Rhizobium lentis: one gene and its partner. The protein of the gene in region 1 binds, or shares a complex with, the protein of each later gene. Links are inferred from orthologs where the notes say so. Each region holds a gene or a part of one and is shown in the gene's direction. Other genes may lie near its edges. The genes, in order: J0663_RS17070 and dnaN.

Region 1 (3,269 bases):
CCATCGCCTTCATAGACGATATGGCGCACAATCTGCATTCCGTTAGGGAACACGTGGCCGATTGCCTGCTCATTCACCTGATGCCGGACTCGCCCGTCCATCGTTTCGCACCGGCGGCGGCCGACGACATCACCCGCGCCTCCGACTGGGCGCATGCGGCCGAGCTGATCGACGCACATTTCCGTTCCGGCACGTTCAATCGCGCAGCTCCAGCCGCATGAGCGGACGGCCGTCCTTGCGTCTGGCAATCGTCTCGAAACCGGCTGCGTCGAAGATTGCCGTCGAGCCGATGCAGAGCGTCACCGATTTCGACTGCTTCACATGGTCGATCGGGCAAGCTTCGAGCAGCCGCGCTCCCTGACGCCGGGCATAATCGATCGCACCGGCAAGCAGACGATGGCTCATTCGCCTGCCGCGCAGTTTGGGCAGCAGAAAAAAGCAGCTGATGGCCCAGATCGAGGGATCACGCGCATCGTCCTCCTCCAGCGGCCGCGAGACTGTGCGCGGCGAATTGAACTGCGGCACGTCGTGGCGCGGTCCGACCTGCACCCAGGCGACCGGCCCGCCATCGGCATAACAGAGGATTCCCGGCGGCGGCCCCGCCTCGATCCGTTCCCGCATATGCGCCTTGCGCTCATCCGGCGTCATCGCCGTCCTCACCGAATGCGGCAAGCGCAGCGCGACGCACCAGCAATTATAAAAAGCCACCTGTGGGCCGAACAAAGTTTCGAAGTCGCCCCACCGTTCTGCCGTCACCGGTTCGAAACGAAGATCGTTATCCAAAGGCAAAGCTCTGCCCCTCTCTTGTGACTCGCAAGCTTAAGGCGTAGTGTCGCCACGTTCAACCTTTGTTCTCACCATGATGCCCGCGCCTGACAAGACACCCGGCTTCTGTCGCGACTGCCTTGCCGAGCAGAAGGGCGAGGCGCGTCGCTGCCTGGCCTGCGGCAGTCCGCGTCTGGTGCGCCATCGCGAGCTCTATGCACTGACACTGGCGCATATCGATTGCGACGCCTTCTACGCGGCGGTCGAGAAGCGCGACAATCCCGAACTTGCCGATAAGCCCGTCATCATCGGCGGCGGCAAACGCGGTGTCGTCTCCACTGCCTGCTATATCGCCCGCATCCACGGCGTGCGTTCGGCAATGCCGATGTTCAAGGCCCTGGAGGCATGCCCCCAGGCTGTCGTCATCCGCCCGGACATGGAGAAATATGTCCGGGTCGGGCGCCAGGTGCGCGCGCTGATGCAGGATCTGACGCCGCTGGTGCAGCCGCTGTCGATCGACGAAGCCTTCCTGGAACTTGGCGGCACCGAGAGATTGCATCACGACCCGCCGGCGCGCACGCTCGCCAAATTCGCGCGACGCGTCGAAAAGGAGATCGGCATCACCGTCTCGGTCGGGCTTTCATATTGCAAATTCCTCGCCAAGGTTGCCTCCGACCTGCAGAAACCGCGCGGCTTTTCCGTCATCGGCCGTGAAGAAGCGGTGGAATTCCTGGCACCGCGTCCGGTCACCACGATCTGGGGCGTCGGCAAGGCCTTCGCAGCGACGCTGGAGGCGGACGGCATCCGCACGATCGGCCAGTTGCAGCAAATGGAGGAGAACGACCTGATGCGCCGCTATGGTAGCATCGGCCAGCGGCTCGCCCGGCTCTCGCGCGGCATCGACGACCGTGAGGTGCATCTCAACGATGCGGCCAAGAGCGTTTCGGCCGAGACGACCTTCTTCGACGACATCTCACGCCATGACGATCTCGTGCCGATCCTGCGCAACCTTTCCGAAAAGGTTTCCTGGCGGCTGAAGAAAAACGATATTGCCGGCCAGACCGTGGTCCTGAAGCTGAAGAGCGCCGACTTCAAGTTGCGCACCCGCAACCGCAAGCTCGAAGACCCGACCCAGCTTGCCGACAGGATCTTCCGCATCGGGCTCGAACTTCTCGAAAAGGAAACGGACGGCACGAAATTCCGCCTGCTCGGCATCGGCGTTACCGATCTCGGCGATGCCGCCCGCGCCGATCCGCCCGATCTCATCGACCGGCAATCGGGCCGGCGGGCGGCGGCCGAAGCGGCGATGGACAAGCTGCGCGACAAGTTCGGCAAGAACACGGTCGAGACCGGCTATACGTTCGGCAGCGGCAAGCGTGATCACTAAAGCGTGAGGCCGGCGCACAGTCCGGGCTTTAAAATCTTCCTTAAACTTCGTCCCATAATGTGCCGGACCAGTATTGCGTATGGTTGGGTATCATGGTCTCGCGTCTCGTCTTCGGCCTCGGCTTGCTGTCGGCCACCGCACTCGTGCACCCTGCTTTTGCCGCGGATACACGCACGCTGCAGATCTTCGTCTCCAAGAACAAGCAGTCGCTCGCCGTCTATGACGGCACCGAGGTCGTGGCGACCTCGAAGGTTTCGACAGGCAAGGACGGCCATACGACGCCGAGCGGCATCTTCTCCGTCATCGAGAAGCAGAAGTACCATGAATCCAACATCTATTCGAACGCGCCGATGCCTTTCATGCAGCGGCTGACCTGGTCCGGCATCGCGCTGCACGAATCCAATTCGGTGCCGCGCTATCCAGCTTCGCATGGCTGTGTGCGGATGCCCGGCGCCTTCGCAAAGATGCTTTATGGAATGACCGACGCCGGGATCCCCGTCATCATCAGCGATGGCGAGCTGGCGCCGCAGCCGATCGACCATCTCAATCTTTTCCATCCAGACTCGCCAACGGCGATGCCTCTGCTTTCGGATGTCGAGCTGCGGCCCTCTATGCCCGACAGCCCCGAGGCGCCTGTACAGGTGGCGATGAACGACACGGTCGCGATGCCGATGCCGGTTGCAGCTCCGGACGCCAAGCCACCGTCCGAGCCGATCAGCATGCTCATCACACGCCGCACGCTGCGCGAGACGGTGATCGACATCCAAACCCTTCTCAATCAGCTCGGCTTTTCGGCCGGTGATCCGGACGGTCTGCTCGGCCCGGCGACCGTTCAGGCGATCAATGCGTTCAAAACGCTGCGGCCGACGGAATTTGCCGGCGACAGGAATCTGATCTCCGACAGGCTGCTGAAAGCCGTCTATGCAGCGGCCGGCAAGGGCGAGCCACCGAACGGCGTCATCATGGTGCGGAAGGCGTTCAAACCGGTCTTCGAGGCGCCGGTGACGATCGCCGATCCGGAATTGGCGCTCGGCACGCATTTCTTCACGCTGCATGCGGTCGATGAAAAGGCCGGCACGGCTGATTGGCTGGGTGTGACGCTTGCGAACAACCTCTC
Region 2 (3,209 bases), 1.4 Mb from region 1 along the record:
ACCGACGACGAGGACGATCTCGCCCTTGACGTTTTCCACCTGCTGGTAGTGCGCGGCGAGCTCGGCCAGCGTGCCGCGGCGGAATTCCTCATAGGTCTTGGTCAGCTCACGGCAGACGGAAGCGGGCCGCGCCGCCCCCAACACGTCAGCGGCAGCGAGAAGGGTGGCGCCGATGCGATGGGGCGATTCAAAAAATATCAGTGTCGCGGGAGCCGCGGCAAATTCACCGAGACGATCGCGGCGGGCCTTGTCCTTGGCCGGCAGAAAGCCGGCGAAGAGGAAGGCGTCGTTCGGCAGGCCAGAGCCGACAAGGGCTGCGAGCGGCGCCGAGGCGCCTGGAATGGGGATGACGCGATAACCCGCCGCAATCGCCTGCTGGGCCAGCCGATAGCCGGGATCGGACACCAGCGGCGTCCCGGCATCCGACACCAGCGCCACCGAGCGGCCGGCCTCCAGCGCCTGGATGAGCCGCGGGCCGGCTTCATCGGCATTGTGCTCATGGTAAGCGAAGGGGCGGTTCTGGATGCCGTAGCGGTCGAGCAGAACGCGGGTGACGCGCGTATCCTCGCAGGCCAGCACGTCGGCGCCGGCCAGCGTTTCCAATGCGCGCAGCGTGATGTCGCCAAGATTGCCGATCGGGGTGGCGACGAGATAAAGCGCCGGCTCCAGCGGCCGCGCCGGCACCGCCATGTTGTGCAGGCGGAAGCTTCGCCTGGTGGCGTCCTCGCCTGTGGTTTGCTCGTTCATGCCCTTTGCCTTCGTGCCGCCGGCGCCTTGCCGGTTCATCGGCCTTTATGGGCGAGCGCTGCGGCTTCGGCAAGGGTTCGGATTTCTGTGAGGATTGCTCCGGAAAACCTCAAATGCGGGCGTCCAGCTGTCCATGCCTCTTGCAAACCGATGCTGAAGTCTGCCATTTTGCCCGTCCACTCCCCCGGTCTCGGGTCGGGAAAGCATTCTTCCGGCGCTCGACGCCCGGACTGTCACGGTCGAAAGCGGTAGCATCCCATGCGTATTACTATTGAGCGGTCAAACCTGTTGAAATCGCTGAACCACGTCCACCGCGTGGTCGAACGTCGCAACACGATCCCGATCCTGTCCAACGTACTGCTCAAGGCCGATGGCCAGAACCTCGACATGAAGGCGACCGACCTCGATCTCGAGATCACCGAGGCGACGCCGGCAAGCGTCGAACAGTCCGGCGCCACCACCGTTCCCGCCCATCTTCTCTACGATATCGTGCGCAAGCTTCCCGACGGATCGGAAGTGCTGCTTGCCACCAGCGCCGACGGCGGCTCGATGAGCGTGCAGTCGGGCCGTTCGAAATTCTCGCTGCAGTGCCTGCCGGAATCCGACTTCCCGGATCTGACCGCCGGCACCTTCACGCATAGCTTCAAGCTGAAGGCGACCGATCTGAAGATGCTGATCGACCGCACGCAGTTCGCTATCTCGACCGAAGAGACGCGTTATTATCTGAACGGCATCTTCTTCCACACGATCGAGAGCAACGGCGAACTGAAGCTCAGGGCGGTGGCAACCGACGGCCACCGGCTGGCCCGCGCCGATGTCGACGCGCCCGCCGGCTCGGAAGGCATGCCCGGCATCATCATTCCGCGCAAGACGGTCGGCGAACTGCAGAAGCTGGTCGACAATCCCGAAGCGATCGTGACGGTCGAGGTTTCCGACGCCAAGATCCGCATGACGATCGGCTCAATCGTCCTGACGTCGAAACTGATCGACGGCACCTTCCCGGATTACCAGCGCGTCATCCCCACCGGCAACGACAAGGAAATGCGCGTCGACTGCACGAGCTTCGCCCAGGCCGTCGACCGCGTCTCGACAATCTCCTCCGAGCGCGGCCGCGCCGTGAAGCTCGCGCTGTCCGACGGGCAATTGATGCTGACCGTCAACAATCCGGATTCCGGCAGCGCTACCGAAGAAGTCGCCGTCGGCTACGACACCGACGCGATGGAAATCGGCTTCAATGCCAAATACCTGCTCGACATCACCGCGCAGCTTTCCGGCGAGGAAGCGATCTTCCTGCTGGCCGATGCCGGCTCACCGACGCTGATCCGTGACACGGCCGGTGACGATGCGCTCTACGTGCTGATGCCGATGCGCGTCTGACCGGAACGAAGGCGCCCGTTTTCGGTTTTCCTCCTGTCAAACCGGAGGAGAGCAGAATGAAAAAGACGGGAGCGGTGCGTATCGGCATTTCAGGCTGGACCTATGCGCCCTGGCGCGGGCAATTCTATCCGAAGGAATTGCCGCAGAAGCACGAGCTTTCCTACGCCGCCCGCCACTTCCCCTCGATCGAGATCAACGGCACCTTCTACGGATTGCAGCGGCCCGAAAGCTTCGGCCGCTGGCGCGATGAAACGCCCGACGACTTCGTCTTCGCGGTCAAGGGATCACGCTTCATCACCCATATGCTGCGGCTGCAGGACATTAGGACGCCGCTCGCCAATTTCTTTGCTTCCGGCCTGCTCAGGCTCGGCCCCAAGCTCGGGCCGATCCTCTGGCAATTTCCGCCGAACATGGCCTTCGAACCGGCACGCTTTGAAAATTTCCTGTCGCTGCTGCCGCATGACCGCGATGGGGCGATCGCGCTTGCGAAGCAGCATGACGGCCGCCTCAAAGGGAGGGCCTGGCTCACAAGCGACGGGCGTCAGCCGATCCGCCATGCGCTCGAAATCCGCCATGACAGCTTCCGCTCGGCTGATTTCATCGAGATGCTCCGGCGTCACAAGGTGGCGCTCGTCTGCGCCGACACGGTGCAATGGCCGCTGCTGATGGATATCACCGCCGATTTCGTCTATTGCCGGCTGCATGGCTCCGAACAGCTCTATGTCAGCGGCTACGAGGATGAGGCGCTCGACCTCTGGGCCGAACGCGTCCGCGCCTGGGTTACGGGAGCGGAGCCCGAAAATGCGACGCGCGTGCTTGCGCCGCTGCCGGCGCGCGCCAAGGGCCGCGACGTCTATCTTTATTTCGACAATACCGATAAGAAATTGCGCGCCCCTGTCGACGCTGGCCATTTGAGCGAAAGACTTGCCGATCTCATGCCCCGTACCGGCCGAAAGGCCGCCTGAGCTGTTGATGCCGGTATCCTTGTTGCGAAAATCCTTGTCCCAACAGCGACAAGCGGCATATTAAGACAGTCGATCAACGTGCAGATGGGTGGAGAATGCGCTTACGGGTCAAGGTGAAGG

What was found.
Region 2: the proteins of J0663_RS17070 (region 1) and dnaN are in contact, whole or in part, in a solved structure (PDB 1OK7), measured with the Escherichia coli proteins. The link is inferred for Rhizobium lentis from one-to-one orthologs.

What each region holds. Positions count from the first base shown.
Region 1 is NZ_CP071454.1:3,557,136-3,560,404, reverse strand. Bases 56-3,005 are described here. They hold J0663_RS17070 (DNA polymerase IV), read left to right. Parts: upstream 56-859; coding sequence 860-2,152; downstream 2,153-3,005. Other genes in these bases: J0663_RS17065 (L,D-transpeptidase family protein), read left to right, coding at 2,245-3,005; J0663_RS17075 (GNAT family N-acetyltransferase), read right to left, coding at 196-783; J0663_RS17080 (hypothetical protein), read left to right, coding at 56-221. In the rest of the region: more of J0663_RS17080, read left to right, coding at 1-55; more of J0663_RS17065, read left to right, coding at 3,006-3,269. UniProt on the Escherichia coli protein: Poorly processive, error-prone DNA polymerase involved in translesion repair and untargeted mutagenesis. Copies undamaged DNA at stalled replication forks, which arise in vivo from mismatched or misaligned primer ends.
Region 2 is NZ_CP071454.1:2,155,639-2,158,847, reverse strand. What follows is about bases 175-3,064. They hold dnaN (DNA polymerase III subunit beta), read left to right. Parts: upstream 175-1,005; coding sequence 1,006-2,124; downstream 2,125-3,064. Other genes in these bases: J0663_RS10340 (DUF72 domain-containing protein), read left to right, coding at 2,181-3,064; rsmI (16S rRNA (cytidine(1402)-2'-O)-methyltransferase), read right to left, coding at 175-747. In the rest of the region: more of rsmI, read right to left, coding at 1-174; more of J0663_RS10340, read left to right, coding at 3,065-3,089; phospholipid N-methyltransferase PmtA, read left to right, coding at 3,185-3,209. UniProt on the Escherichia coli protein: Confers DNA tethering and processivity to DNA polymerases and other proteins. Acts as a clamp, forming a ring around DNA (a reaction catalyzed by the clamp-loading complex) which diffuses in an ATP-independent manner freely and bidirectionally along dsDNA.